DNA from 3 places in the Enterobacter roggenkampii genome. Region 3 is predicted to be linked to each of the others. Evidence: predicted binding sites of a transcription regulator. Region 3 holds the regulator's gene; each other region holds the start of a gene.
The links. The regulator PhoB, encoded in region 3, activates phosphate uptake and scavenging genes when phosphate is short. The targets are predictions, from matches to a motif close to CTGTCATAAAACTGNCNNAT.
Positions count from the first base shown of each region.

Region 1 (10,547 bases), 1.8 Mb from region 3:
CCTCTGGGCACACTTCGCCGGTTAATCTTCGCGCTGCCAGACGTGGATGCTGAAGTCCGTCTGGCAGCGAAATGTTGAGTGTGCCGCTAACGTTTCCCATACCTCAGGTTTTGCCCGCCACGCGAACGGCGTCATCTGCAATAACGCGACGGCCTCTTCCCCTTTCAGCGTCATTTCGTACGCCACCGATTCCGCTTGCTTCAGGGTAAAACCGGCCAGCTGTTCAGAATGAGGGGCATGGAGACGCACTTCGTCGTAGATCAGCCCTTTCAGCTCCATCAGATGACGCGGGCCAGGCGTCACGGTGACCACCCATCCGCCCGGTTTCACGACGCGCGCCAGCTCCTCCGCCTTACACGGCGCGTAGATGCGGATAACCGCGTCCATGCTGGCATCGTCAAACGGCAGCCGGTGGCTGGACGCCACGCAGAACGTCACGTCGGTATAACGCTTCGCCGCCGCGCGAATGGCCACTTTCGACACGTCCAGACCGAATGTCTGTGCGCCCTTCTCACGAGCAACCTCCGCAAACCGTGCGGTGTAGTACCCTTCCCCACAGCCGATATCGAGCATGGCGGTGGCGGAAGCCGGCAGAATGTCATTCAGCCTCTGCGCGACGGTCTCCCGCAGCGGCAGATAGTGCCCGGCATCGAGAAACGCGCGGCGCGCCCGCATCATCTCTGCACTGTCGCCAGGATCGCGCGAGCGCTTATGCTGCACCGGCAGAAGATTCACGTAGCCTTCTTTTGCCTGGTCAAACTGATGCCCCTGCGGACAGGTATAACGTTTATCTGAGTACGTCAGGGGGGCGTGGCAAAGGGGACAGCTGAAGGACATGGCAACTCCGGAGCATAATCAAAGGGCGAAGTGTACCGCTATTCGCCCCTGTTATAAACGCCCGGTTAGCGCATGACGATAAGGTGATCGGACCCCGCCGGTAATCCGTCAGGTTTGATATTCTCCAGACGCAGCACGTTACCCATAATCTCGCTGAAGACAGGCGCGGAGACGGCACCGCCGTAGTAGGCCCCATTTTGCGGATCGTTAATCACCACCACCAGAGCAAAACGCGGATTGCTGGCAGGCGCAACGCCCGCGGTGTAGGCGACGTATTTATCGACATACTTCCCGCTATCGTCAATTTTCTTCGCCGTGCCGGTTTTCACCGCCACCCGGTAATCACGCACGGCAGCCTTAACGCCACCGCCGCCCGGCAGCGCAACGCTCTCCATCATGTGCTCCACTTCGTGCGCAATCTCTTCCGGCATGACGCGGTGCCCGATAACGGGGGGATCGATGCGGGTGATGGAGAGAGGACGCTCAAGCCCGAACCCGCCAATCGTGGCGTAGACGTGGGCCAGCTGGAGCGGCGTGACCATCAGCCCGTAGCCGAAGGCAAAGGTCGCGCGATCGAGCTGGCTCCAGTATTTACGCTGTGGCAACAGCCCTGAACTTTCCCCCGTTAAGCCAAGCCCCGTATTGGTGCCAAAACCAAAGTTTCGATAGGTATCAATAAGGTGCTGAACGGGCATCGCCAGAGAAAGCCGGGAAACGCCGGTGTCGCTCGATTTTTGCAGGATCCCGGTCATCGTCAGCTCAGGGTAATAGCCCACGTCGCGAATGCGATGCCCGTCAAGGGTATACGGATGGGTGTCAATCACGCTGTCCGGCTGGACCAGGCCCTGCTGCAGGGCCGTCATCAGCACCAGCGGCTTGACGGTCGAACCGGGTTCGAACGTATCGCTGATCGCGCGGTTGCGGAAATCATTTATCGTCGCGCCTTCCCGATTATTGGGATTGAAATCCGGATAGCTCGCCATCGCGAGTATTTCCCCGGTTGGGATATCAATTAATACCGATGCCCCCGACTCGGCCTTGTTCCAGGCCACGGCATTGTCGAGCGCATCTTCGGTGATGGTTTGCAGCCGCTCGTCAATACTTAACTGAATGTTATGCGCCGGTGAGGGCGCGATTTCAGTCAGGTTTTCAACCACGCGCCCATAGCGATCTTCCCTCACCTGACGCACGCCCGGCTTGCCGGTGAGTTGGGCGTTGAAGCTCTTTTCCACACCTTCAATGCCCTGCCCGTCAATATTGGTGAAACCAATCAGGTTCGCTGCCACATGGCCAGCAGGATAAAAACGGCGGGACTCGTCGCGTAAATTGATGCCGGGCAGATTCAGTTTATCGATCCACTTTGCCTGTGCCGGATCGACCTGGCGGGCAAGGTAAATAAAACGACCCTGCGGGTTGGCGTTGATGCGTGCCGAGAGCGTGCCGAGGGAGAGATGCAGCGCGCTGGCCAGCGCCTGCCAGCGCTCATCAAGGTTGACGCCCCCTTTTGCCAGCACCGTCTTAGGATCGGCCCAGACGGCCTGGACAGGCACGCTCACTGCCAGAGGGCGGCCCTCGCGATCCATTATCATGCCGCGCGGCGCATCAATCGCCAGCTGGCGGAGGGATCGCATATCTTCCTGCTTCACCAGATTGTCAGGCTTAATGATTTGCAGCCAGGCAACGCGACCCAGCAGAAAAGCCAGACTACAAAAAATAGCTAAACAGAGCAGCACAAAACGCGCCGGCGTGAAATTTCCGACGGTCGCTATCGATTTCTTCTTCACCTGAACCCCAGGACTGTAAAACAACGCACTGATTTAACGGGAAAAGATGGGTTTAGGGTGGCAAAACAGTGCTACTAACCTCGCAGCTTTGCAACAAGTTACTAACAAGACCGTGGATGGTAATATTTTGAAAGATAAGGGACATAAAAAAGCCCCGCGACAGGCGAGGCTTTATGTCTGAGAGTGAAGTGCCGGGCACTTCAGTCAGCAGCGGTTCGATCAGATAGCAGTTACGTTAACTGCAGCTGGGCCTTTCTGGCCGTCCTGAATTTCGAACTCAACGTTCTGGCCTTCAGCCAGAGTTTTGAAGCCGTTACCCTGGATTGCAGAGAAGTGTACGAACACGTCTTTGCTGCCGTCAGCAGGAGTAATGAAACCAAAACCTTTAGACTCGTTGAACCACTTAACTTGACCTTTAATCTTTGCCATTTTGCAAAATTCCTTAGAGTGTTTTCTTAGCCCGCAGGCATTAACTGAGATAAAACTGAGACATTACTGCATGAGGCACTAATATAAGGTTCGGCAGAGAAGCGGTATTCAACGACAACGTGTTTACTCAGGACTTCTTTACTGAAAATGCCACACATAAACAGAACTGTACCTCGTTTGACCCAAAACGTGTTATCACACACTATGTTTAATATGGCAAGCCATTTTTAAACATGTCTCGATCCGCCGCACAAATTCGAACAGTGCCTGTCAGGTTTTGCACAATTATGCGCATCGCGTACAGACAGCCCTGCTGCGTAACAAAGACCCAGCATTGCTTGCACAACCGCTGTAATCTAAGACTTTTTTAACATAGCTCATTCATTACGAACCGTCCAGCAACCAGGAAAAGAAATCTTTCCCCCTGATTGAGTTAGAACAATTTGTGAAAAGTTATGCTTAAATCATTGTAACGCGACCAAATTGTTTCAGAGAAAAAACACTGTTAAAAACCCGCTTCCATCTGTATTAAAATGCACCAGCGAATAAACAGCGTTATGCACCAAAATAATGAAATTTTTATGACTCTGCATCAAAAGAAGGCAAGCAAAACGTTTCGATAAAAATAAAACATTCCCAGGCGCGTTTACATCAAGAATATATGCAACAATTTATCGCTTCGTTTAGAAGGATAAATATTCACCAATTTTCAGTATCCTGAAAGAATGATTAACTGGTGCTAAATTATCGAGCGCGTCAGTTAACTCCTGCACAGGTTCATCTAAAGCTTCATCTGCCAGTTCAAACACGCCCCAGTGAATGGGAAACGCCAGAGGGCAACCCAACTGCTGCCACAATGCCACCGCTGATTGCGGATCCATATGATGAACAGCCATGAACCATCGTGGGGCATAGGCACCAATCGGCAACGCGGCGGCATCTATCTGGCCCAGGCGTTCAGGAATCAACAACAGCTCAGGCGAATAGCCGGTATCACCGCTGAACCAGAAACGGTGATGCCGTCCTTCCATCACCCAGCCGCACCATAAGGAACGATTGCGGTTCCATGGCGTGCGCATGCTCCAGTGCTGTGCCGGCACGGCGGTCAGCGTCATCCCCTGCCAGGTGAAACTCTGCCACCAGTCGAGTTCGACCACGCGTTTTGCTCCCCGGCGACGAAACCAGTCGGCCAGGCCCAACGGAACGAAACAACAGACGTCGGGAAAGCGCTTGAGGATTCTGCGAATGGTTGCGTCATCAAGATGATCGTAATGATTATGGGAGATGACAACCGCATCAAGCTGATGAAGTTGCTCGACAGACAGTACGGGAGGCGTTTTGCGCTGTGGTCCCAGGAAAGGCAGCGGAGAAGCACGTCGTGAAAACACCGGATCGGTAAGGATGATATTGCCGTCCAGGTGCAGCAACACACTCGCATGTCCGAGCCACCACACCCCATCTTCATGAGATGCCGCAAGCTCAACGGGTTGCCACCACTGGCGGATGAAATCGTCATAACCCAGCGCGGGCGGCTTCGGTAAACCGGCCTCTTTGCGCGCTTTACGCCAACGTTCAAGGTCACCGGGTTGATGTCCGACAGGAAGGGTATTACGAAAGCCGTTCGGGGTATGATGTTTCAGGGAGGGGTCATACCAGGGATTTTTCCAGACCACAGCCACCTCCCAGGACTAAAAAGATTAACGCTCAGCCACCAGGCGGATAAAGTCGTCTTCGTCTTTGTTATCTTCAGCGACCGCGTCTTTCGGCGCGTCTTTCTCTTCCGGTTCGTTAGCCTCGCAAAGACGGCGTAGCAATGCATTCTGGCGTTTTTGCTGATCGAGCAGCGCTTCCAGCAGTTCGATCTGCTCATTTGTACGCGAACTGGCCCGATTCACGAAAAACCAGATGACCAGCCCCACAAGCAGAACCACCAAAGAAATCATCAGGGATGCCATATTCAGCAGCCCTGAATTCAGTAACTCACCCATTTCACCACCTCAATAAAAACGTCTATTTTACCACTGGCGTGAAGGAAGGAAATCACGTTGAGAAAAAATGTGTATTACCACGGAATAAATTTGTTGATTGCGCAAACGCCGCTAAAAAACTGTACATCCTGATCGCACATCACATTGATCGTCTGCGTCCATAACACCACGCACGCTATCAGTACGATAATCAGAATTACCCAGCGTATTTTTTTCACTCCACACTCCGTCTAAGGACCTGATGTAACGAGATTATCACGCTTATCTTAAACAAGGGCTAACTGCGCCTCCATCGCGGTTTTTAAGAATGCTGCACTTGTTTCATTGCGTAAACACGTTACGCTAGCATTACGATAACAACGATAAAAGAGGTAATAATGCGATTCATCATTCGAACAATTATTGCACTGGCCCTTGTCTGGATTGGCCTTCTGTTAACGGGCTATGGTGTGCTTGTGGGGAGCACAGAAAACGCAGCCGGGTTAGGCATTCAGTGTAAATACCTAACCGCACAAGGAATGAGCACCGCCCAGTATCTGCATACTGACAGCGGGATCATTGGCTTAACCCAATGTCCTGTACTGCGTAAAACATCCGTCGTGATTGATAACGGCTAATCAGCCAGGTTCATGAGGCATAAAAAACGCCGCATCAGATGCGGCGTTTTTTCATTTCAGCAGGGATTAAAACGGGTAGTCGTGATAGCCCATCTGTTCAGAAATTTTACGTGCGGCAGTGTGCAGAATAGTCACATACTCATGCAGACGCTCTTCGGAGAAGCGTAAGGTTGGGAAAGAGATACTTAAGCCCGCAATCACCACCCCAAAGCGGTCAAATACCGGGACGCCGATACAGCGCAGCCCCTCTTCCTGCTCTTCGTTATCTTCGCCATACCCTTGCTCGCGCACGCGGTCGAGCACCGTCAGCAGCGCTTCCGTACTGGTAATGGTTCGTTCCGTGCTGCGCTTGTATTCCACGCCTTCGAGGATCTGCTCCACTTCCTCGCGATCGCGCCACGCCAGCAGAACCTTACCAATCGCGGTACTGTAGAGCGGGTTGCGGCGCCCAATGCGCGAATACATGCGCAGATTGTACATGGAGTCGATTTTATGAATGTAAACGATGCTGTCTTCATCCAGCGCACCGAGATGAATGGTCTCTTTGGTCAGGCGAGAGATTTCACGCATCTGAATGTCCGCGCTGCGGATCAGGTCAACATTTTGTAGCGCACGCGCACCTAATTCAAACAGCTTCAGCGTCAGAGAATATTTTTCAGATTCGCCTTCCTGCGCAACGTAACCCAATGATTTCATGGTTTGCAAAAAGCGATAAACGGTGCTTTTTGACATCATCACGCGCTGCGACAGCTCTGTAATACCTATTTCACGCTCTTCTCCAAGCGCCTGTAAGATGCCAAACACCTTCAGCACGGAAGAAACAGAATCTGGTTGTTTATCCAAATCCGCAATAGCCATTTACCACCTCATAGCGAGTGTTTTATAAAAATCAGAACTGGTTTTTATTATAAGTTCCCGTCATGTCAGCTGCAATCAATCCGCGTTTACTTCGTTACAAATCTGCGACATATCGCGGCTGTAACAATGCTAAAATAGTTACCCTGAGAATAATTTCACGCTGAGCTTTTTACTCCTGATGGACAAGAATCTTTCCGATGGTCTGCCCTTACCCCAGCGGTATGGCGCAATAGCGACCATCATTATCGGTATCTCCATGGCCGTCCTTGACGGCGCGATTGCCAACGTTGCCCTGCCAACCATCGCCAGCGACCTGCATGCCTCACCCGCCAGTTCGATTTGGATTGTTAACGCCTACCAGATTGCGATTGTGGTTTCACTGCTCTCGTTCTCTTTCCTGGGCGATATGTTCGGTTACCGCCGGGTGTATCAGTGTGGCCTGGTGGTTTTCACGTTTACCTCCCTGTTCTGCGCCCTTTCAGATTCACTGCATACCCTGACGCTAGCGCGTATTGCGCAGGGTTTTGGCGGCGCGGCGCTCATGAGCGTAAACACGGCGCTGATCCGCTTGATTTATCCCCAGCGCCATCTGGGGCGCGGGATGGGGATAAACTCGTTTATTGTGGCCGTCTCTTCTGCCGCCGGGCCAACCATTGCGGCAGCGATCCTTTCCGTCGCGTCATGGCAATGGCTGTTCGCCATTAACGTGCCGCTGGGTATCGTCGCTATCTTCTTTGCCCTGCGCTTTCTTCCCGCTAACGGCCCCAAAAGCAGTATGCCGCGCTTCGACGTGGCGAGCGCGGTGATGAATGCCCTGACCTTCGGCCTGCTGATTACGGCGCTGAGCGGCTTTGCGCAGGGACAATCGCTGATGCTTACCGGCGCTGAGCTCATCGCCCTGCTGGCGATCGGCTTCTTCTTTGTTCGCCGCCAGCTCACCCTCCCCGCGCCTTTGCTGCCCGTTGATCTGCTGCGTATTCCTCTCTTTTCACTCTCCATTTGCACGTCCGTCTGCTCGTTTTGCGCCCAGATGCTGGCTCTGGTTTCTCTGCCCTTCTTTCTGCAGAGCGTGGTAGGCCGGTCAGAAGTGGAGACCGGACTGCTGCTCACCCCCTGGCCGCTGGCGACCATGGTGATGGCCCCGCTGGCAGGTTACTTAATTGAACGCGTTCATGCCGGTTTACTCGGGGCGCTGGGGCTGGCGGTGATGGCGACAGGCCTTTTCGCACTGGCATTGCTGCCCTCGTCGCCTTCCGATCTGGACATTATCTGGCGCATGATCCTCTGCGGCGCGGGGTTTGGGCTGTTCCAGTCCCCCAATAACCACACCATTATCACCTCAGCACCGCGACATCGTAGCGGAGGGGCCAGCGGCATGTTGGGAACCGCGCGTCTGCTTGGGCAAAGCACCGGTGCAGCGCTGGTCGCCCTGATGTTTAACCTCGCAGGCCAGAACGGCAACCATGTTGCCCTCCTCACCGCCGGTGTACTTGCCACCCTCGCGGCTATCGTCAGCGGCCTGCGGGTGACCCAGCCCAGGGTTCAGGCATAAAAAAAGCCGGGCGGAGTGTTCTCCTGCCCGGCTTATTGTGTTTTGTTGCGTTACTTCAGGTATTCCCCACTGCGCAGCGCTTCAATACGTTTATCCAGCGGCGGGTGAGACATAAACAGCTCGCTCAGCGATTTGGATTTACCGTTAATGCAGAAGGCCATCATGCTGTTCGCTTCCTGCGGCTCGTAGGAGGTTTTCAGACGCTGCAGCGCGGCAATCATCTTCTCGCGACCCACCAGCTTCGCAGAACCGGCATCCGCGTGGAATTCACGGTGGCGGGAGAACCACATCGTGATGATGCTCGCCAGAATACCGAATACCAGTTCCAGCACCATCGACACGGCAAAATAGATCAGCGGGTTGCCGTTGCTCTCTTCGCCTTCGTCACGGTTGCCGCCCATGAAGCCAGCGGCAATCTGCGCCAGAATACGGGAGATAAAGATCACGAAGGTGTTTACCACGCCCTGAATCAGGGTCATGGTCACCATGTCACCGTTTGCGATATGGCTGATTTCGTGGGCGATAACCGCTTCGGCTTCGTCACGGCTCATGTTCTGCAGCAGTCCGGTGCTAACAGCGACCAGTGACGCATCGCGGCGGGCACCCGTGGCGAACGCGTTGATGTCCGGAGCATGGTAAATGGCCACCTGCGGCATGGCGATCCCGGCCTGACGGGACTGCTGAGCCACTGTATTCATCAGCCACTGTTCCATATCGTTACGCGGCTGTTCAATAACCTCACCCCCTACCGATTTCAGTGCCATCCACTTCGACATCAGCAGGGAGATGAACGAGCCACCAAAACCAAACAGCAGCGCCATAATCAACAGACCCTGAACGCTGCTCGACTGAATTCCTGTCAGGCTTAGCACGAGCCCGAAAACCACCATCACCGCCAGGTTGGTGAGCAGGAAGAGCGCGATTCGCATCATAATTTTCTTTTTACCTCAGTTTAACAAAACGCACTATGCGATTACCCACATCGTATGGGTATTGCGGCTATTTTCAAGCATCCTGAGGGCGTAAGTCACCAGAAAGACACAACTTTACACAATTGAAAATCTGGCTGACGGAAGGATAAAGTACAAAAAGAAACAGGCACAATCTCTTGTGCCTGTTGGGAGGTTATTTTGCCGGAGCGGGCTGTACGGCAGGTTTCTCTTTTTCCTGATTTGCCAGGTCGAGCGCGATATGCACCGTCTCGTCGAGATACGGATCCGGCTCCTGGTAATCTTTTGGCAGATCGTCCAGTTTCTTGAGCAGAGGCTTGCCTTCACGCTTGAAGCGATCGTTGATACGCGCCAGGCGGGTTGCATCGTCTTCGTTGTTCTCTTTTTCACGCTGCGCGTAGTTCAGAGAAACAATATTCCGCTTATCCTTCAGGGCATTGAATCGGGCAATATCCTTCATGATGTACTGGAACTCCGGATCTTTCGCGATGCGGTCGTTATGCGCCTTCAGCAGCTCAGGGCCAAATTGCGTCATATCACCCGCTTTCACGTAGGTCGCGGCATTGATGCTGTCCCACGGCAACGCGTTATCTTCAAACTTCTCGCCGGTTTCCGTCTCCTGGGTGCCTGTCGGCATGATGATGTCCGGCGTGACACCCTTACGCTGCGTACTGCCGCCGTTTACGCGGTAGAATTTCTGAATGGTGTACTGAACCGAGCCCAGTGCAGGCCATTCCGGACGCAGCATCTGATCGTAAATCCGATTCAGAGAGCGGTACTGCTGAACGGTGCCTTTACCGAAGGTTGGCTCACCGACGATCAGCGCGCGGCCATAGTCCTGCATGGCTGCGGCAAAGATCTCAGACGCGGAAGCGCTGAAGCGGTCAACGAGAACCACCAGCGGGCCTTTGTAGTAGACCACACCGTCATTGTCCGCATCTTCGCGCACTTTACCGTTGTTATCGCGCACCTGAACCACCGGGCCAGATGGGATGAACAGGCCAGAGAGTGAAACCGCTTCCGTCAGCGCCCCGCCGCCGTTACTGCGCAGGTCGATGATGATGCTGCTGACGTTCTGCTTTTCAAGTTTCTGCAGCTGAACTTTCACATCGTCAGTCAACCCGACGTAGAAGCCAGGAATATCCAGGACACCCACCTTCTCTTTACCCACGGTTTTCACCGACATTTTCACCGCGCGGTCTTCCAGACGGATACGCTCACGGGTCAGGGTAACGATACGGGTTTTGGTGCCTTTTCCGGCTGGCAGAATTTCCAGACGAACCTTGCTGCCCTTCGGACCTTTGATCAGCGCAACCACGTCATCAAGACGCCAGCCGATCACATCGACCATGTTCTGGCCGGTTTGTCCCACACCCACAATGCGATCGCCTACGCTAATGGCTTTGCTTTTGGATGCCGGACCACCCGCGACCATCGAATTGATCACCGTATAATCATCGTCCATCTGTAGCACCGCGCCGATACCTTCCAGAGACAGGCTCATTTCGGTATTAAACTGCTCGGTGTTGCGA
Region 1 is NZ_CP017184.1:2,794,724-2,805,270, forward strand. It holds gene mntP (manganese efflux pump MntP) at 1-25, shown strand, start outside; gene rlmA (23S rRNA (guanine(745)-N(1))-methyltransferase) at 22-837, opposite strand; gene ftsI (peptidoglycan glycosyltransferase FtsI) at 903-2,621, opposite strand; gene cspE (transcription antiterminator/RNA stability regulator CspE) at 2,841-3,050, opposite strand; partial or broken gene BFV67_RS13150 (DUF2627 domain-containing protein) at 3,064-3,208, opposite strand; gene BFV67_RS13155 (MBL fold metallo-hydrolase) at 3,734-4,723, opposite strand; gene BFV67_RS13160 (YebO family protein) at 4,748-5,038, opposite strand; gene mgrB (PhoP/PhoQ regulatory lipoprotein MgrB) at 5,113-5,256, opposite strand; gene BFV67_RS13170 (YobH family protein) at 5,416-5,655, shown strand; gene kdgR (DNA-binding transcriptional regulator KdgR) at 5,722-6,513, opposite strand; gene BFV67_RS13180 (MFS transporter) at 6,692-8,065, shown strand; gene htpX (protease HtpX) at 8,116-8,997, opposite strand; gene prc (carboxy terminal-processing peptidase) at 9,191-10,547, opposite strand, start outside.
Region 1: kdgR (DNA-binding transcriptional regulator KdgR) is a predicted target of PhoB. The motif match lies at 6,605-6,624, and genes of this name have one in related genera.

Region 2 (10,547 bases), 380 kb from region 3:
CTCGCCGAAGCCTTCCACCTCGCGGTCGAACAGCGGGAGCAGCGCTTCAGGCGCCTGATCGCCCGCGGTAAAGCCGGTGCCGCCGGTGATCAGCACCACCTGCACCTCATCGCTGGCGATCCACTGAGAGACCTGCGCGCGAATGGCGTAGCGGTTCTCCTTCACGATCGCTTTATCGACGATGTGATGTCCCGCGTCATGGGCCGCCTCGCGCAGCCAGTGGCCGGAGGTATCATCCTCTTCGCCACGGCGGTCGGAAACGGTAAGGATAGCAATGCGTGTCGGGATAAATTCTGCGCTTACCTGACTCATCTTCTGATTCCTTCTTAAGCCTGATTACCCGCCGATGTAAGACAGGTTCTGAGTAATGCCGGTATTGCCCTGATGCAGGAAGTGGGTCTGTTTTTTATGCGTCAGCGCTTCAGAAATGCGCGCTTCAAGCGCCTCCTGCTGGGCATCGTCTGCCAGCAGATCGCGCAGGTCCACGCCGCCGTCCCCGAACAGGCACAGGTGCAGCTTGCCGACGGAAGAGACGCGCAGGCGGTTACAGCTGGCGCAGAAGTCTTTCTCGTAAGGCATAATAAGCCCAATTTCGCCTTCGTAATCAGGATGGCAGAAGACCTGCGCCGGGCCGTCGCTGCGCTGGCGGATCTGGTGGATCCAGCCGCGTTTCAGCAGCGCGTCGCGCAGCACCATGCCGGAGATGTGATGACGGCGGAACAGCTCGCTGCCCTCGCCGGTTTCCATCAGCTCAATAAAGCGCAGCTGAATGGGGCGGGATTTGATCCAGGCGAGGAAGGTGTCCAGCTGATGGTGGTTGACGTCGCGCATCAGCACCGTATTGACTTTGACCTTCTCGAACCCGGCGCTGAACGCCGCGTCGATGCCGTCCATCACCTGGCGGAATTTATCCTGGCCGGTAATGGCGTGAAACTGGCGGGCGTCGAGACTGTCCACGCTGACGTTAATGGCGGTTAAGCCCGCATCGCGCCAGGTGGCCACGTCGCGCGCCATGCGGTAACCGTTGGTGGTCACGGCAATCTGGCGAATGCGGTCGTTTTCACGCACGGCAGCAATGATGTCCGGGAAATCACGGCGCAGAGAGGGTTCACCGCCGGTCAGACGCACTTTTTCGGTGCCGAGCTCAGAGAAGGCGCGCGTGACGCGGCGCACTTCATCCACGGAGAGAAAGCCGTTATTGGTGACGCTGCCCGGTTTGTAGCCGTCGGGCAGGCAGTAGGTGCAACGGAAGTTGCACACATCGGTAATCGACAGACGTAAGTAATAAAACTTACGCGCGAAAGCATCAGTAAGTTGTGAAGCCATGTACACCTTTCCAGATACGGGAGGCACAGTCATTTCTTTCTGTACCCTGGTGGCAAATTCGCCACGGCCAGAGCGCCATATCTTTCGACACAGGCACAAGGGCTAGAGTGTATGTTTTCAGTGTTGAAAACGTGGTTAAGGCGATAGTAGCGCGGAAAGTCTGACAGCGCCATTATCGCTTTTCGCTATATAATTATGTATATAGCGAATCAATCCTGCATTTTCGCTACAGAATACCTAAAAACTGCACTTTCACATTGATATACGTCATTTTGCTTCGGGTGAGGCATCGTCTTTTAGGGGTAGTTAGGTTACTGTTACGCGATCGAACGTGATAAGGAATACGTATGCGCAATCGCACTTTTGCGGATCTTGACCGAGTGGTCGCTCTTGGCGGAGGCCACGGCCTGGGCCGCGTTATGTCCTCTTTGTCGTCACTCGGCTCAAGGCTGACAGGGATAGTGACCACCACCGATAACGGCGGCTCAACCGGGCGGATCAGACGTGCCGAAGGCGGCATTGCCTGGGGCGATATGCGCAACTGCCTGAACCAGTTAATTACCGAGCCGAGCGTCGCGTCGGCGATGTTTGAGTACCGTTTTGGCGGCAATGGCGAACTTTCCGGACATAACCTCGGAAATCTGATGTTAAAGGCGCTGGATCACCTGAGCGTAAGGCCTCTCGAAGCCATCAATCTGATCCGTAACCTGCTCAAAGTGGACGCATTCCTGATCCCGATGTCTGAACAACCGGTCGATTTGATGGCCATCGACGCCGAAGGGCATGAAGTGTACGGCGAGGTGAATATTGACCAGCTTCTGCTGCCGCCCAAAGAGCTGATGACTTACCCGAGCGTGCCGGCGACGCGTGAAGCCGTAGAAGCAATTGGCGATGCGGATTTAATTCTGATCGGCCCGGGCAGCTTTTATACCAGCCTGATGCCGATCCTGCTGGTGAAAGAGCTGGCGCAGGCGCTGCGCCGCACCCCGGCGCCGATGGTCTACATCGGCAATTTAGGGCGTGAGCTGAGTCCGGCCGCGGCGAGCCTGTCGCTGGCGGACAAGCTCGACCTGATGGAGCAGTACGTCGGTAAGAAAATTATCGACGGTGTCGTGGTTGGGCCAAAAGTGGATGTGACAGGGATTGGCGATCGCGTGGTGGTGCAGGAGCCGCTGGAGGCCTCAGACATCAAGTACCGTCACGACCGCCACCTGCTGCGCGAGGCGCTGGAGAAAGCAATTCAGGCTTTGGGTTAACAAAAACCCCGGTGGCGCTGCGCTTACCGGGGTGACAAAAGACGCTAAACCTGTAGGCCCGGTAAGCGCAGCGCCACCGGGCAAAAAACTCACGATGCCGCGATAAACAGATCCCGCAGCTGATGAAGTTGGTCGCGGATCTGCGCCGCCTCTTCGAACTCCAGGTTCTGCGCGTGCTGCATCATCTGCCCTTCCAGCTCGTGGATCTTCTGCTGCAGCGCCTTCGGCGTCAGCACGACGGTATCTTCTTCCACCACTGAACGCGCCTTGCCGCGGCCTTTCGCTTTGGTTTTGGCAATGTTCTGGCCCAGCGCCAGAATATCCACCACCTTCTTGTTCAGCCCCTGCGGGGTAATGCCGTGTTCTTCGTTGTAGCGCTGCTGTTTCTCGCGGCGGCGCTCCGTCTCACCGATCGCTTTCGCCATCGACGGGGTAATTTTGTCACCGTACAGAATCGCTTTACCGTTGACGTTACGCGCGGCGCGGCCGATGGTCTGAATCAGCGAACGCTCGGAACGCAGGAAGCCCTCTTTATCCGCGTCCAGAATCGCCACCAGGGAGACTTCCGGCATATCCAGACCTTCCCGAAGCAGGTTAATCCCCACCAGCACGTCAAACTCGCCCAGACGCAGGTCGCGGATAATCTCCATGCGCTCCACGGTATCGATATCCGAGTGCAGATAACGCACCTTCTCGCCGTGCTCTTCGAGATACTCGGTCAGGTCTTCCGCCATACGCTTGGTGAGCGTGGTCACCAGCACGCGCTCGTTAATGGCGGAACGGGCGCGGATCTCAGAGAGCAGGTCGTCTACCTGCGTCGCCACCGGACGCACCTCGATAATCGGGTCCAGCAGCCCGGTCGGACGCACTACCTGGTCAACCACCTCATCGCCCGATTTTTCCAGCTCGTAGTTGCCCGGCGTGGCCGAGACGTAGATGGTTTGCGGCGCCAGCGCCTCAAACTCTTCAAACTTCATCGGACGGTTATCCAGCGCTGACGGCAGGCGGAATCCGTACTCCACCAGCGTCTCTTTACGCGCCCGGTCGCCGCGGTACATTCCGCCGATCTGCGGGATCGTGACGTGGGATTCGTCGATCACCAGCAAACCGTCTGCTGGCAGGTAATCAAACAGCGTCGGCGGCGGCTCGCCCGGCCCGCGCCCGGAGAGGAAGCGGGAGTAGTTTTCGATGCCGGAGCAGTAGCCCAGCTCGTTCATCATCTCCAGGTCGAACTGGGTACGCTGGCTGAGGCGCTGCTCTTCCAGCAGCTTATTGTTCGCCAGCAGCACCTTGCGGCGCTCGGCCAGCTCCACTTTGATCTCTTCCATCGCCTGCACGATACGCTCGCGCGGCGTCACGTAGTGTGTTTTCGGGTAGATGGTGAAGCGCTGGATCACTGACTCAACGTGTCCGGTCAGCGGGTCGAAGAGCGACAGGCGTTCGACCTCCTCGTCAAACAGCTCAACGCGCAGCGCCATATCGTCCGATTCCGCCGGGAAGATGTCGATCACTTCGCCGCGCACGCGGAACGTACCACGCTGGAAGGCCTGGTCGTTGCGGGTGTACTGCAGCTCCGCCAGACGACGCAAAATCGCGCGCTGGTCGATGATCATCCCCTGCGTCAGGTGCAGCATCATCTTGAGATAGAGATCCGGGTCGCCCAGGCCGTAAATCGCCGAAACAGAGGCCACCACAACCACATCGCGACGCTCCAGCAGCGCCTTAGTGGCCGACAGTCGCATCTGCTCAATGTGTTCGTTCACCGACGCATCTTTCTCGATGAAGGTATCAGAGCTCGGCACATAGGCTTCTGGCTGGTAGTAATCGTAGTAGGAGACGAAATACTCAACGGCGTTTTCCGGGAAGAACTCTTTCATCTCGCCGTAAAGCTGCGCCGCCAGGGTTTTGTTGGGCGCCAGCACCATCGTAGGGCGCTGGAGATCCGCAATCACGTTGGCAATGGTAAAGGTTTTACCCGAGCCGGTAACCCCGAGCAGCGTCTGGTGCGCCAGCCCATCTTCCAGCCCCTCTTCCAGACGACGGATCGCTTCAGGCTGATCGCCAGACGGACGGAAAGCAGAATTCAATTTGAACGGTTTACTCATGGGCGACAACCTGATGACGTTATAAGCGGCAGGTGAATAATTTTACTCCTTGTTGCCAGGAATGCCAGTAAAAAACACTGGATGAAAAACCAGTAGCATGTCAGGATATTTAGCATAGCGCCTGAATGATTAGCGCGATAGCGGCCAAAATTTGGACAGTGGCAACATAAAACACCAGTCAGGTCAGGTTATCCCCAGAACTTTTTCTTTTTTAACATTTGTCAAGCCAGGTAATGATAGTTTTATGGCAACGGGTGACACTTTCATGACGGGAATTGATTTTATCTAACCAATTAAAAAATAAAAGATATTTTCTAAAGCCGCGTTTCGCGTCAATTTGGGCGTAAGCCGCGTATTCTCTCGCTTATCGCGTGTTTTCTAACTCTAATGCACATGGTTATCCACAGGAATAGTGGATAACTGCTTCCAGCCCATACAGACTGGCGCTCTGCAAATTCCCGGATTTTCCCACGAGGCGGCAGCAAAAAATTTTTATAGCTCTTTTTTGCTGATTAACAGTCGCGTCATTCATAACCAACTGACGAGATCTTGCTCACATTTCCATCATTTCTGGCTCTGCACCACAACTCAACACCGTCGGCACCGTCGATGTGCAATCCCCCTTTTTATCCCCCGCGCTTCTGTGACTTATTCCTAAAAAAGACGCTTTTTTAATCACTTTCCGCTTTATGGCAGGGGTTTTGCAGTTTAACAACGAGCCACACCTACACACATTTTTAAGGAGAGAAAGATGTTGAGCCTGCGTGCAGTGAATCAGTTTTACGGAAGTCAACATACGCTATGGAATGTGGATTTAGATTTTCCGCAAGGGATGTGTACAGGCGTCGTTGGCCTGCCGGGGATGGGGAAAACCACCCTCATGAATTGCATCGCCGGGAAAGTGCCCGTCGAAAGCGGCAGCATCATCTGGTATGAGGCGGGCGCGCCGCCGCGCGATTTGCTCAATCCGCCGCCAGAACAGCGTTCCGGGCCGGGAATAGGCTATGTCTCGCAGGACAGGCGGATCTTCTCCCAGCTCACGATTGAGGAGAACCTGCATATCGCCATGCGGGCGACGGGGAAACCGAACCCGGAGGCGAAAAATGACGTTTACGACCTGTTCCCGGCGCTCTATGCCTTGCGACGAACCCGCGCCAACACGCTCTCTCCGGACGACCAGTATCAGCTGGCGCTGGCTAATGCGCTGGTGAACCGCCCTCACCTGCTGATCCTGGATGAACCGCTGCACGGCGCGGGGCACAGCGTTGCCCAGAAGCTGGTGCAGCTGCTGGGGCGCTTAAACCGGGAGTTAGGGATGACGGTGCTGTTAGCCGAGCAGCAGCTGTCGTTTATCCGCCGGGTGGCGGACCGTTTCTGTCTGCTCTATCGCGGGCGTAACGTGGCGCAGGGCCACGTTAACGAACTGGATGACGAGCTTATCGCTCACTGGATGTCGCGGGAAGCAAAACGCTGAGATCGAGATAACGTCCGGTTTCGGCATTTTCCGCGCCCTCAGCCAGCCAGGGAATTTCCCCGAGGCACGGCGCGGGCAGGACGCGCCTGAGCGTCGCCAGATACGCCTGATGGCGTTTACCCGGCGCAACCACGTCGTTGGCTATCCAGCCCGCAAGACGCAGCCCTGCCTGCTGTACGGCCTGTGCGGTCAACATGGCGTGATTGATGCAGCCCAGCTTGACGCCGACGACAAGAATGACCGGAAGCTGCTCGGCCTGCACCCAGTCAGCAAACGTCTGCGTGTCTGAAAGCGGCGTAAACCAGCCGCCGGCCCCTTCCACCAGCACCCAGTCGGCCTGATTTTCCAGCGTCCGCAGTCCGGCAGACAGCACGGCGAAATCAATCGGACGGCCTTCATCGGCGCTGATAATGTGCGGCGAGGTCGGTTCGGCAAAGGTGTACGGATTCACTGCAGAATAGGCGAGTTCACGCGTGCTGTTACGCTGGAGCGCCAGCGCGTCGGTGTTGCGTAACCCTTCCGCCGTCATCTCGCTGCCGGACGCCACGGGCTTATACCCGGCGGTGTTTTTCCCGAGCAGCCGTGCCGCCTGCAGCAATGCCGTGCTGGCAACCGTTTTGCCCACTTCTGTGTCCGTGCCGGTGACAAAATAACGTTCAGTCACGTTCGATAACCCCATGAAAAAGTTGATAGGAGAGCGGGAAATGCCCCCGCTGCTGCGGCCAGGCCAGCTCAAGGCGCTGCAGCTGACCCCGGGTAAGCGGTTTTTTCTCGCGTCCGGTATGCAGGTGCGTGGCGCCGATGCCCTTCAGCGAACGCATGGCGCTGAACGCATCGCTAAAATTGAGCGTGATGGTCTGCACCGTGCTGCGATAGCGCCAGCCTGCCAGCGCCTGCGTCACCTGCTCATGCGATAAAAACCGGTTAGCGTGCGGCTGTTCATCCACCGCTTTCCAGGCCTGATTCAGCTCCGGCAGCGAACTTTCCAGCAGGGTGGTAAAGGCCACCTTCCCGCCCGGCCGCGCCACGCGATAAAGCTCGCGCAGGGCCTGCGGCAGGCTGCTGCACCACTGAACCGCCAGATGGCTCCAGACCAGATCGAACTGCGCGTCCGCCAGCGGGATCGCCTCGATATCGGCCAGCAGATAACGATCTGCCGCCTGCCGCTGGCGTGCCTCTTCCAGCATCCGGGCTGAGAGATCGATAGCCGTCACCTGGCTTCCCGCCCCGCGCCAGTAGCGGCTGTTGCTGCCGGGACCACAGCCGGCGTCCAGCACCTGTGGAAAACCGTTCTCGCCAAGGGCGGCCAGAAGCCCCTGCGCGCTCAGACGCTGCAGCTCATCATGCTGCGTATAGCTCTGCGCGGCGCGGCCGAATGCCGCCGCGATGGCCTGCTTATTCACCGGCATCATGGAGCGCCTCCAGCAACGTCTCAATATCCTGTGCTTCATGCGCCGCCGTCAGGGTTAAGCGCAGCCGCGCCGTGCCCGGTGGTACGGTGGGCGGGCGAATAGCGGTCACCCACATGCCGCGCTGGCGCAGCGCCTGTGCCAGTGCCAGCGCGCGGCCGTTTTCACCGACAATCACCGGCTGAATAGCGCTCTGCGAATCGGTGCTGCGAAAGGGCAGCGCCGCGAGTCCCTGACGGAAGCGGGCGATATGCTCTGCCAGCCGCTGGCGACGCTCATCCCCTTCCGCGCTGCGTATCACCGCCAGCGACGCTGACAGCGCCACGGCCTGCGCCGGAGGCATGCTGGTGCTGTAAATCAGGTGTCGGGCAAACTGCAGCAGATAGTCGGCGACGGGTTCGCTGCACAGCACGGCGGCGCCGCTGACGCCAAAGCCTTTGCCGAAGGTGACAATCAGCAGCTCCGGCTTCACGTTTTGCTGGTATGCGCTCCCGCGCCCTTCGTCGCCCATCACGCCAGTGCCGTGGGCATCGTCCACCAGCAGCCAGGCATGCTGCCGCTTTGCGGCCTCGTGCAGCGCGGCAAGCGGCGCGCTGTCGCCGTCCATGCTGAACACCCCTTCCGTGACCGCCAGCTGTTGTCCGTCGCAGGGTTTATCCAGCAGCGCAGCAAGCTGCCCCGCATCGTTATGGGCAAAACGCCGCAGCTGCGCCGGGCTTAAATTTGCCGCCTCCAGCAGGGAGGCGTGGCTCAGGCGGTCGGCGACAATGCGATCGTCCTTGCCCATCAGGGCCGTGATGACCGCCTGGTTGGCGGCAAACCCAGAGATAAACAGCAGCGCGCGCGGGTAGCCCAGCCAGTCGGCAAGCGCCTCTTCCAGCGCCTGATGCGCCGTGGTGTATCCGCTGACGTGTCCCGATCCGCCGCTGCCCACGCCAAACCGCTCCGCGCCCTGCTGCCAGGCGCGGATAATGGCCGGATGCTGGCTCAGCCCGAGATAGTCGTTGCTGGAGAAATTGCAGAACTGCTGGCCTTCACGGGTAAGAAAACGGCCCGCGCCGTTTTCCACCACCCTGCGAACGCGAAATGCCTCTGCCGCCCGACGCTCGTCGAGCGCAGAGTTGATACGTGCCTGCCAGGTCATACGGCTGCCGCGTTGTAGAACTGGTCGGTGTCGGCGTTAAAAATCTGCTGCTCCAGCTGCTGCTGTTGCTCGTTATCGCCCGTCAGCACCTCGGTCTGGTGCGGGTTCAGCCCCAGCTTGCGGAACAGCTGAACGTCTTTGTCCTCTTCCGGGTTCGGCGTGGTCAGCAGCTTGCAGCCGTAGAAGATGGAGTTGGCCCCGGCCATAAAGCACATCGCCTGGGTCTGCTCGTTCATCTGCTCGCGGCCCGCTGAGAGGCGAACGTAAGACGTTGGCATCATGATGCGCGCCACCGCGATGGTGCGGATAAAATCAAACGCATCCACGTCCTCGTTATCCGCCAGCGGCGTACCCTTGACCTTCACCAGCATGTTGATCGGCACGCTTTCCGGCGGGGTCGGCAGGTTCGCCAGCTGCAGCAGCAGGCCCGCGCGGTCTTTCACCGTCTCGCCTAAGCCCACGATGCCGCCGGAGCAGACCTTGATCCCCGCGTCACGCACTTTATCCAGCGTATCCAGACGCTCCTGGTAGGTACGCGTGGTGATGATGTTGCCGTAAAATTCCGGCGAGGTGTCGAGGTTGTGGTTGTAGTAATCCAGCCCCGCCGCCGAGAGGCGCTGCGCCTGCTCCTCGTTGAGCGTGCCGAGCGTCATACAGGCTTCGAGGCCCATCTCCTTCACGCCCTTCACCATCTGCTCCAGATACGGCATGTCGCGATCGTGCGGGTTCTTCCACGCCGCGCCCATGCAGAAGCGGGTCGAGCCGGCGTTTTTCGCCTTGCGCGCGGAGTCGAGGACCTGCTCGACCTCCATCAGGCGCTCTGACTCCAGGCCGGTTTTGTAGCGCGCGCTCTGCGGGCAATATTTGCAGTCTTCGGGGCAGGCGCCGGTCTTGATCGACAGCAGCGTGCTGACCTGAACATGGCGGGGATCGAAGTGCTGACGATGCACCTGTTGGGCTTCGAACATCAGCTCAAGGAAAGGTTTGTTGAATAATTCAGTAACTTGCGACATCGTCCAGCGTGCGTGGTGAGCCATCGGGCTTCTCCAAAGGGTTTTGTTAATTTTCGGTTCGGTTTATACTCGTAAACCTAAAACTTTTCAAAATGGTTTACAAGTCGATTATGACCCAGGACGATCTCGCCTTCGACAAGCAGCATATCTGGCACCCTTACACCTCCACCACCCGCCCCCTTCCCGTCTATCCGGTGGCCTCCGCCCACGGCTGCGAGCTGCACCTCGCCAGCGGCGAGCGGCTCGTTGACGGGATGTCCTCCTGGTGGGCGGCCATTCACGGGTACAACCACCCGCGCCTGAACGCGGCGATGAAGACGCAGATTGACCAGATGTCGCACGTGATGTTTGGCGGGATCACCCATCAGCCCGCGGTGGATTTATGCCGCCGTCTGGTGGCGATGACGCCTGACTCGCTGGAGTGCGTGTTCCTGGCGGATTCCGGCTCCGTGGCGGTGGAAGTGGCGATGAAAATGGCGCTGCAGTACTGGCACGCCAAAGGCGAAGCGCGCCAGCGTTTCCTCACCTTCCGCAACGGCTATCACGGGGATACCTTCGGGGCGATGTCGGTCTGCGATCCGGACAACTCCATGCACAGCCTGTGGAAGGGGTATCTGCCGGAAAACCTGTTTGCCCCTGCCCCACAGAGCCGCTTCGACGGCGAGTGGAACGAGATGGACATGGTCGGCTTCGCGCGGCTGATGGCGGCGCATCGCCATGAGATCGCCGCCGTCATTCTTGAGCCGATCGTGCAGGGCGCGGGCGGAATGCGGATGTACCATCCGGAATGGCTGAGGCGTATTCGCAAGATGTGCGACCG
Region 2 is NZ_CP017184.1:1,355,779-1,366,325, reverse strand. It holds gene moaB (molybdenum cofactor biosynthesis protein B) at 1-312, opposite strand, end outside; gene moaA (GTP 3',8-cyclase MoaA) at 337-1,326, opposite strand; molybdenum cofactor riboswitch at 1,314-1,448, opposite strand; gene yvcK (uridine diphosphate-N-acetylglucosamine-binding protein YvcK) at 1,674-2,582, shown strand; gene uvrB (excinuclease ABC subunit UvrB) at 2,672-4,687, opposite strand; gene BFV67_RS06310 (ABC transporter ATP-binding protein) at 5,439-6,161, shown strand; gene bioD (dethiobiotin synthase) at 6,124-6,825, opposite strand; gene bioC (malonyl-ACP O-methyltransferase BioC) at 6,818-7,573, opposite strand; gene bioF (8-amino-7-oxononanoate synthase) at 7,557-8,714, opposite strand; gene bioB (biotin synthase BioB) at 8,711-9,751, opposite strand; gene bioA (adenosylmethionine--8-amino-7-oxononanoate transaminase) at 9,838-10,547, shown strand, end outside.
Region 2: uvrB (excinuclease ABC subunit UvrB) is a predicted target of PhoB. The motif match lies at 4,919-4,938, and genes of this name have one in related genera.

Region 3 (10,547 bases):
CTGGGCGGCGGGCAGAGCGAGCTGGAGCTTTGCCAGCTCAGGCGCAGCGTCCGTCAGCGCCTGTTGCGCCTGCTGCTGCATTGCGGCGACGCGCTGTTGCTCGTGCGCAAGCTCATCATGGCGCGTAAGCCACTGAAAATGTTTCTGTTGGTTTTGCTGCTGTTCCAGCAGGGTTTTCTCTGCGTCAGTAAGTGACTGCAAACTTTGCTGTAACTGCTGCTGTTGTTCTTCGCTCAACAGCACGACGCCCGCCGCCTGCGCCTCGCACTTTTCAAGCACGCTGCGGGCCGCTTTGTGTTTCTCAAACACCATGGCGGAAATCTGACCGTAGATTTCGGTGCCGGTCAGCTCTTCCAGCAGCTCGGCGCGATCGCTCGGCTTGGCATTAAGGAAGGCGGCAAACTGCCCCTGAGAGAGCAGCATCGAGCGGGTAAAGCGCCCGTAGTCCAGCCCGGTGAGCGCGGCGGTTTGCTCCAGCTTATCCGTCACTTTGTCGGCCAGAATTTTGCCATCTTCGCAGCGCGCCAGCTCCACGCGCGGCGCCTGCAGGTTACCGTCCGGCTGGTTGCGCGCCCGGTTCTGGCTCCAGAAGGCGCGATAGGCGGTGCCTTTTACCTCGAACTCCACTTCCGCCAGACATTCGGCGGTGTCGCGGGTCATCAGGTCATTTTGCGCCTGGGAGACTTTATTCAGGCGCGGCGTTTCGTGATAAAGCGCCAGACAGATGGCGTCGAGCAGGGTGGTTTTACCTGCCCCGGTTGCGCCGGTGATGGCAAACAGCCCGTTGCTGGCAAACGGCTCAGCGGTAAAGTCAATTTTCCACTCGCCCTTGAGGGAGTTGAGATTTTTCAGGCGCAGGCTCAGAATTTTCATGCGTTTTCTTCCTCATCATTGAGCGCATGCAGGGTATGGCTGAACAGTTCGCTGAGCCTTGCGCGCTTCGCATCGTCAATCTCCTCCTGTGAGAGCCTGCGTTCAAATACCTCTTCGACCCCCAGTTCACTGAGCGTTTCGCGTTGAGCGCTTAGCAGAATTTTCTCGCGCTGCTCGCGGCTGCGGCGCACCAGCAAGACCTCTACCGGCAGGTCTTCGGTCAGCGCCTGGATTTTCCGCTGCATATCGTGCAGGTAGTCGTCGGTGGTGATTTCGATGTCCAGCCAGATGGGGGGATCTTGCTCGACGCCGCGCCACTGCTCCAGCTGGGCGGTGATGGCATCGAGATCGCCTTTCAGCACCGCCAGTGGCTGGGTAACGGGCACCTCCAGCGTGTCGACGGCGCTGAGTTTTCCGTCGGAGAAGGTCACCAGATGTACGGATTTGGCTTTGCCCGTTTCGTCAAAGCTGAGCGAAAGGGGCGAGCCGCAGTAGCGGATGTGCTCGCAGCCGCCGACGATCTGCGCCCGGTGGATGTGTCCGAGCGCAATGTAGTCGGCTGGCGGGAAGTGCTGCGCCGGAAAGGCATCCAGCGTGCCGATATAGATGTCACGCACGGCGTCACTTTTACTGGCCCCGACGGTGGTGAGGTGCCCGGTCGCAATCACCGGAATCGGCTGGTCACCGCGCAGGGCACAGGCTTCGGCGTGCTGCTGGCGGTAATAGTCGGCGATCGCCTGTAACAAATGCTGCTGCTTTTCCGCGCCCGACAGCCCCGCCTGGCTTTGCACGATGTCGCGCGGACGCAAAAAGGGAATCGGACACAGTACCGCCCCGGGCGACCCGTCGCGCTTTTTCAGGATCTGCGGGGCGTGCCCGGCGCTGGCGACGACGGTGGTATTGAGAAACGCCAGGATGTCGCGGGATTCGTTAAGCGTCGCGACGGAATCATGGTTGCCGGCGACAATCACCAGATGACAGCCGGTTTGCTGCAGATTCACCACGAAGCGGTTGTACAGCTCACGCGCATAGCTCGGCGGCGAGCCGGTATCAAAAATATCTCCCGCCACGATAATCGCGTCCACCTCATGCGTCCGGGCCGTTTCCAGCAGCCAGTTCAGGAACGCTTCATGTTCAGCCGCACGGCTTTTGCTGTAAAAATTTTGACCCAGATGCCAGTCCGAGGTGTGAAGTATGCGCATAGCTGATCCGTGGCAAAAAAGAGAAAGCAGGATTATAAACGTTCAGAGAAGGGAAAATAACCGCTGTAATAAAACAACAGTTTGCCATTTATAGTGGTACTGTTTTTCATAAATCTGTCATAAATCTGACGCATAATGGCGCCGAATTACAAACTTGTAACGTAAATAAGATAAGACAGGGCAAAGTATGGCGAGACGTATTCTGGTCGTAGAAGATGAAGCTCCAATTCGTGAAATGGTGTGCTTCGTGCTCGAGCAAAACGGCTTCCAGCCGGTTGAAGCGGAAGATTATGACAGCGCAGTGAACCAGCTGAATGAACCCTGGCCCGATCTGATTCTGCTGGACTGGATGCTGCCCGGCGGCTCCGGACTGCAGTTTATCAAACACCTGAAGCGTGAAGCGCTGACCCGCGACATCCCGGTTGTGATGCTTACGGCGCGCGGAGAAGAAGAGGATCGTGTGCGCGGTCTGGAGACCGGCGCGGACGATTACATTACCAAACCGTTCTCCCCCAAAGAGCTGGTGGCCCGCATTAAAGCCGTGATGCGCCGTATTTCGCCGATGGCGGTGGAAGAGGTGATTGAGATGCAGGGGCTGAGCCTTGATCCGACTTCTCACCGCGTGATGACCGGTGAAAATCCCCTCGACATGGGGCCTACCGAATTTAAACTTCTGCACTTCTTTATGACCCACCCGGAACGCGTGTACAGCCGCGAGCAGTTGCTGAATAACGTCTGGGGAACTAACGTGTATGTCGAAGACCGGACGGTTGACGTACATATCCGCCGCCTGCGAAAAGCGCTGGAACTGAGCGGCCACGATCGCATGGTGCAGACGGTCCGCGGCACGGGTTATCGTTTTTCTACCCGTTTCTGAACAATGACAGGAGTGTGACGCGTGCTGGAACGTCTGTCATGGAAAAGGCTCGTCTTTGAACTGATCTTATGCTGTATTCCGGCCTTCATTCTGGGGGCCTTTCTTGGACATCTGCCGTGGTTTCTGCTGGCGTCGGTCACCGGGCTGCTGATCTGGCATTTCTGGAACCTGCTGCGCCTCTCCTGGTGGCTGTGGGTTGACCGAAGCATGACGCCGCCGCCCGGAAGCGGCAGCTGGGAGCCGCTGCTGTACGGTCTGCACCAGATGCAGATGCGAAATAAAAAGCGCCGCCGCGAGCTGGGAAGCCTGATTAAGCGTTTTCGCAGCGGTGCGGAGTCGCTACCGGATGCGGTCATTCTGACCACCGAAGAAGGGACGATCTTCTGGTGTAACGGCCTGGCGCAGCAGCTGCTGGGCCTGCGCTGGCCGGACGATAATGGCCAGAATATCCTCAACCTTCTGCGTTATCCCGAGTTTACGCTGTACCTGAAAAAGCGTGATTTTACCCGTCCGCACAATCTCAAGCTCAATAACGGTCGCCATCTGGAGATCCGCGTGATGCCCTACAGCGATAAGCAGTGGCTGATGGTGGCGCGCGATGTCACCCAGATGCACCAGCTGGAAGGGGCGCGCCGCAACTTCTTCGCCAACGTCAGTCACGAATTGCGTACCCCGCTGACCGTGCTTCAAGGCTACCTGGAGATGATGCAGGAGCAAACGCTGGAAGGTGCGCCGCGTGAAAAAGCGCTGCACACCATGCGCGAGCAAACGCACCGGATGGAAGGCCTGGTGAAGCAGCTGCTGACGCTCTCGAAGATTGAAGCGGCACCCACGCTCGCGCTGAATGACACCATCGATGTGCCGATGATGCTGCGGGTCGTGGAGCGTGAAGCGCAGACGTTAAGCCACAAAAAGCATCACCTGACCTTTGAGGTCGACAACACGCTTAAGGTGCTGGGCAGCGAAGATGAACTGCGTAGCGCTATCTCAAACCTGGTGTATAACGCGGTAAACCATACGCCGGAAGGAACGGAGATCGTGGTGCGCTGGCAGCATATCCCAACGGGGGCCGAGTTTAGCGTGGAGGACAACGGGCCGGGGATCGCGCCGGAGCATATTCCGCGTCTGACCGAGCGCTTCTATCGCGTGGATAAAGCGCGATCGCGGCAGACGGGCGGAAGCGGCCTGGGGCTGGCGATTGTGAAACACGCGGTGAATCACCATGAAAGCCGTCTCGATATTCAGAGTACCCTGGGTAAAGGAACCCGCTTCAGCTTCGTGATCCCGGAACGATTAATTGCCAAAAAGATCGCCTGACGGCAGGTGTGTCATTTTACCTTTCCACGGGTCAGCCATCGCTGGCCCGTTTGCTTTGCAGTCAAGCGAAACGCGTGTGAATTTTATACGGCTGGCTGTTTTTTGTTCGCATGATTAGCCATGGGTTTTTCTTATAATTAGCGTATTGTGCTGGAGTGTATTTTCATGCTGGCATATTGTTCTGGTTTTACGATCCCACCTTGCCTTTAAACGTTATAAGCGTTTAAATTGCCCCCCAGATACTGTCAGACCGACTGTATTTGCGTGGTAAATCGAAAAACTATTCTTCTCCACGCCAGGACGGGAGCATATCCCGCTAAAATTGAGCAAATTTTCGGCTGTATCGTCCCGTCAGGGGCAGCGAAAATCTCAATGTTTTCAACACCACATCCACAGGCAGTAAGGTTTTATGACCCATCACTTAAAATCGCGTGACATCATCGCGCTGGGCTTTATGACATTTGCGCTGTTCGTTGGCGCAGGCAACATCATTTTCCCTCCAATGGTTGGCTTACAGGCGGGTGAACACGTCTGGACCGCCGCGTTTGGTTTCCTGATTACTGCCGTGGGTCTGCCGGTGCTGACCGTCATCGCGCTGGCGAAAGTCGGCGGCGGTGTGGATAGCCTCAGCACCCCGATTGGCAAAGTGGCGGGCGTTCTGCTGGCAACCGTATGCTATCTGGCCGTGGGTCCGCTGTTTGCCACCCCGCGTACCGCGACCGTTTCCTTTGAAGTGGGTATTGCTCCGCTGACCGGTGACGGCGCGATGCCGCTGTTCATCTACAGCCTGATCTACTTCGCTATCGTGATTCTGGTTTCCCTCTATCCGGGCAAGCTGCTGGATACCGTGGGTAACTTCCTGGCTCCGCTGAAAATTGTGGCGCTGATTGTTCTGGCGGTGGCGGCTATCGTCTGGCCTGCAGGCCCGATTAGCGACGCGATGGACGCCTATAAAAACGCCGCGTTCTCTAACGGCTTTGTGAACGGCTACCTGACGATGGATACGCTGGGCGCGATGGTGTTTGGTATCGTTATCGTTAACGCCGCGCGTTCCCGCGGTGTGACCGAAGCGCGTCTGCTGACCCGCTACACCATCTGGGCTGGCCTGATGGCCGGTGTAGGCCTGACGCTGCTGTATCTGGCTCTGTTCCGCCTGGGCTCCGATAGCGCGATGCTGGTCGACCAGAACGCCAACGGTGCGGCTATCCTGCACGCCTATGTCCAGCACACCTTCGGTGGTGCAGGCAGTATGCTGCTGGCGGCGCTCATCTTCCTGGCCTGCCTGGTTACCGCGGTTGGCCTGACCTGCGCCTGTGCTGAGTTCTTTGCGCAGTACCTGCCGCTCTCTTACCGCACCCTGGTGTTTATCCTTGGTATCTTCTCCATGGCGGTATCCAACCTCGGTCTGAGCCACCTGATTCAGGTCTCTATTCCGGTACTGACGGCGATCTATCCGCCGTGCATCGTGCTGGTGGTGCTGAGCTTCACCCGCCCGTGGTGGAACAACTCCTCACGAATTATTGCGCCAGCCATGTTTATCAGCCTGATTTTTGGTATCCTTGACGGGATTAAAGCATCAGCGTTCGCTGAAATTCTGCCAGCCTGGACACAGCGTCTGCCGCTGTCCGAGCAGGGTCTGGCCTGGCTGATGCCTACCGTTGTTGCACTGGTTCTGGCGGTTATCTGGGATCGTGCTGCAGGGCGTCAGGTCGCATCGAACGCCCATTAATCAACGGCAACAAACTGTTTAACCACGGGGCTTAAGGCCCCGTGGTTTTTTGTTTTTTTCGTGTTGAATGGCAAGATTTAAATGGAAAGCACTAACAAACTTAAACGTGGATTGAGCACGCGCCACATCCGCTTTATGGCGCTGGGCTCTGCTATTGGCACCGGTCTTTTTTATGGCTCGGCAGATGCCATCAAAATGGCCGGTCCAAGCGTGCTGCTGGCGTACATCATCGGCGGCGTGGCGGCGTATATCATCATGCGCGCCCTCGGCGAAATGTCGGTTCATAACCCCTCCGCCAGCTCCTTCTCGCGCTACGCGCAGGAAAACCTCGGCCCGCTGGCCGGGTTTATCACCGGCTGGACCTACTGCTTCGAAATCCTGATCGTGGCAATAGCCGACGTGACGGCGTTTGGCATCTATATGGGCGTCTGGTTCCCGGCGGTGCCGCACTGGATTTGGGTGCTGAGCGTGGTGCTGATCATTTGCGCCGTCAACCTGATGAGCGTGAAGGTGTTCGGCGAGCTGGAGTTCTGGTTCTCCTTCTTCAAGGTCGCCACCATTATCATCATGATTGTGGCCGGTTTCGGGATCATCATCTGGGGGATTGGCAACGGCGGGCAGCCGACCGGGATCCATAACCTCTGGAGCAACGGTGGCTTCTTCAGCAACGGCTGGCTCGGCATGGTGATGTCGCTGCAGATGGTGATGTTCGCCTACGGCGGTATCGAGATTATCGGTATTACTGCTGGGGAAGCGAAAGACCCGGAGAAATCCATTCCGCGCGCCATCAACTCGGTGCCGATGCGTATTCTGGTGTTTTATGTGGGTACGCTGTTCGTGATCATGTCCATTTACCCGTGGAATCAGGTGGGTACCAACGGTAGCCCGTTTGTCCTGACCTTCCAGCATATGGGCATTGCCTTTGCGGCTAGCATTCTGAACTTTGTGGTGCTGACCGCGTCGCTTTCGGCGATCAACAGTGACGTCTTTGGCGTGGGGCGTATGCTGCACGGCATGGCGGAGCAGGGCAGCGCGCCGAAGGTGTTCGCCAAAACCTCACGCCGCGGCACGCCGTGGGTGACCGTTGTGGTGATGACCGTGGCGCTGCTGTTCTCGGTTTATCTGAACTACATCATGCCGGAGAACGTCTTCCTGGTGATTGCATCCCTGGCGACCTTCGCGACGGTGTGGGTGTGGATCATGATCCTGCTGTCGCAGATTGCCTTCCGCCGTCGCCTGTCGCCGGATGAGGCGAAAGCGCTGAAGTTCAAAGTACCGGGCGGCGTTGCGACGACCGTTGTCGGGCTGATCTTCCTGGTGTTTATAATTGGCCTGATTGGCTACCATCCGGACACCCGCATTTCGCTCTACGTGGGCTGCGCGTGGATCGTGCTGCTGCTGGTGGGCTGGGTGTTCAAATGCCGCCGCGACCGTCAGCTGGCGGAAGCGCAGTAAGGTAAAAATGCCGGGTGGCGCTGCGCTTACCCGGCCTACACTCCCTTTTCCCCCCCAAAAAACTCCTCCCCCGTCCTCCTCCCCCAATAAATCCCATCATGGTGAGCTATCCTTAACCACCCTGTGGCAAGGTGACGTCAATTTCATCAGAGGGGATTCGTGATGTTAAACGCCTGGCACCTTCCGGTTGCCCCATTTGTTAAGCAAAACAAAGACAACCTTGTGATTACGCTCTGGCTGGCGGGGGAAAACCAGCCCGATCGCGTGACGCTCCGCGCCGAAATCGATAACGAAGAGACCGGGTTGAAAATGCACAAGCTGCGCAGCCAGCCGCAGCCGGGGATCACCGCCTGGCGGGCGAATATCGATCTGAACAGCGGACAGCCGCGCCGCCGCTACAGCTTTAAGCTTTTGTGGAACAACCGCCAGCTGTGGTTTACCCCGCAGGGGTTTAGCCGTTTCCCGCCTGCACGGCTGGAGCAGTTTGCGGTCGATTATCCGGATAACGGCCCGCAGTGGGTTAACGATCAGGTCTTTTACCAGATTTTCCCGGACCGTTTTGCGCGCAGCGAAAAGCGCACTGCCGACCAGGATAAGGTCTACTACCACCATGCCGCGGGTCATGACATTATCCTGAAAGCGTGGGATGAGCCGCTGACCGCGCAGGCGGGCGGCTCGACCTTCTACGGCGGCGATCTCGACGGTATCAGCGAAAAGCTGCCGTACCTGAAAAAACTGGGCGTGACGGCGCTGTACCTCAACCCGGTGTTTAAAGCCCCGAGCGTACACAAATACGATACCGAAGATTATCGCCACGTTGATGAGCAGTTTGGCGGCGACGAGGCGCTGCTGCGCTTGCGTAAGAATACGCAAAAAGAGGGGATGCGCCTGATCCTGGACGGCGTGTTCAACCACAGCGGCGATTCGCATGCGTGGTTTGATCGGCATAACCAGTCGATGGGCGGGGCATGTCATAACCCTGATTCGCCGCAGCGCGACTGGTACAGCTTTAACGAGGAGGGCCGCGCGCTGGACTGGCTGGGCTACCCGAGCCTGCCGAAGCTGGATTTCCAGTCGCCAACGCTCGTTAATGAAATCTACGGCGGCGAAGACAGCATCGTCCGACACTGGCTGAAGGCGCCGTGGAATATGGACGGCTGGCGTCTTGACGTGGTGCATATGCTCGGCGAAGCGGGCGGGGCGCGGAACAATCTTCAGCACGTCGCCGGCATAACGCGCTCGGCAAAAGCCGCACAGCCGGAAGCGTTCGTTTTTGGCGAGCACTTTGGTGACGCGCGCCAGTGGCTGCAGAATGATGCGGAAGATGCGGCGATGAACTATCGCGGCTTTACCTTCCCGCTGTGGGGATTCCTCGCCAACACCGATATCTCCTACGATCCAAATCATATCGACGCGGAAACCTGCATGGCATGGATGGAGAACTACCGCGCCGGGCTGTCGCATCAGCAGCAACTGCGGATGTTTAACCAGCTCGATAGCCACGATACCGCGCGTTTTAAATCCCTGCTGGGCAAGGATGTCGCGCGTCTGCCGCTGGCGGTGACCTGGCTCTTCACCTGGCCGGGCGTGCCGTGCATCTACTACGGAGACGAGGTGGGGCTGGACGGCAACAACGATCCGTTCTGCCGCAAAACCTTCCCGTGGGCACCAGAGAAACAGGACAAAGTGCTGTTCAGCCTCTATCAGCGGCTGGCGAAGCTGCGTAAGCAGAGTCTTGCCCTGCGCTACGGCGGCTGCCAGGCGGTATACGCTCATGATAACGTCGTGGTCTTTGCCCGCGTTTATAACCAGCAGCGCGTGCTGGTGGCGATTAACCGGGGCGAGGCCTGCGAAGTGGTGCTGGATGATTCACCGCTGCTGAATGTCGCTGCGTGGAAGAGTAAAGAGGGCAAGGCGACAATACAGGACGGCGTGCTGGCGCTGCCTGCAATATCCGCGACGATCTGGTTCGGCAGCTAATACGCTATTGTTTCCACCTTTTAAGATGGCGCAAGTGCAACGATTTGTGTCAATCTTAACAGATCGTTTACGGTGAAGGTGGAAACATGGACGAGCTTTACATCCTTGGCTGTTTATTCCTGGTTTTTGCGCTGCTGGTTGCGCCCGTGCTTGCGGTTATCGGGTTTAATCGCAGTACGGCGGCGCAGCAGGAGATCGCTCGGCTGCGCCAGCGCATAGAGGCGCTTGAGCAGCGCGGCGTGCCTGAGAACGCGTCGGAACCGGTGCAGACCGCCGCGCCGGAGGCAATTACCGCGCCAGTGGTGGAGGACGCTCTCGCGCCTGTCGACCCCTGGCGACCCGATATTCCCGCAGCGGTGGCAGAACCCGCTTCTTCTCAGGCCCCGACCCCTGCGGCAAAACAGCCTTCAGCCTTTGGCGGCATCCTGACGTCGCTGGCGCGCTGGTTCATGCAGGGCAATCCGCTGGCGAAGCTGGGCATTCTGCTGCTCTTCCTCGGCCTCTCTTTCCTGCTGCGCTATACCGTCGAACATTCCCTGTTCCCGCTTGAGCTGCGCCTCGTGGCAGCGGCGCTGTTTGCCGTTGTTCTGCTGGCGATTGGGTGGCGGCTGCGGCACAGGCAGCGGGTCTATGCGCTGATCCTCCAGGGCGGGGCGACCGGCGTGCTCTACCTGACGGTGTTTGGCGCCTTCCGGCTCTGGCAAATGCTGCCGATGACGCTGGCTTTTGCGCTGCTGGTGGTGATCTGCGCGGCGAGCGTCGGGCTGGCGGTGCTGCAGAAGGCCCTGAGCCTTGCCATGCTGGCGAGCCTCGGCGGGTATCTTGCGCCACTGCTGTTGTCTACCGGGGGCGGCAGCTTTGTCGCGCTGTTCTCTTTCTATCTCCTGCTGTCCATCGGCATTCTTGCTATCAGCATCTGGCAGCACTGGCGCGAGCTGAACCTGCTCGGGCTGCTGTTCACGTTCGGCGTGGGCGGCCTGTGGGGGCTGAGTGATTACCAGCCTGAAGACTATTGGATCTGCCAGCTGTTCCTGATTGCCAATACGCTGATCTTCGGCGTGCTGAGCGTGGCGCTGTCGCTGCGGGCGCAGGAGAAAGGGAAGCAGATCGTTGA
Region 3 is NZ_CP017184.1:973,630-984,176, forward strand. It holds gene sbcC (exonuclease subunit SbcC) at 1-873, opposite strand, end outside; gene sbcD (exonuclease subunit SbcD) at 870-2,075, opposite strand; gene phoB (phosphate response regulator transcription factor PhoB) at 2,263-2,952, shown strand; gene phoR (phosphate regulon sensor histidine kinase PhoR) at 2,974-4,269, shown strand; gene brnQ (branched-chain amino acid transporter carrier protein BrnQ) at 4,679-5,998, shown strand; gene proY (proline-specific permease ProY) at 6,080-7,453, shown strand; gene malZ (maltodextrin glucosidase) at 7,616-9,433, shown strand; gene BFV67_RS04515 (DUF2339 domain-containing protein) at 9,520-10,547, shown strand, end outside.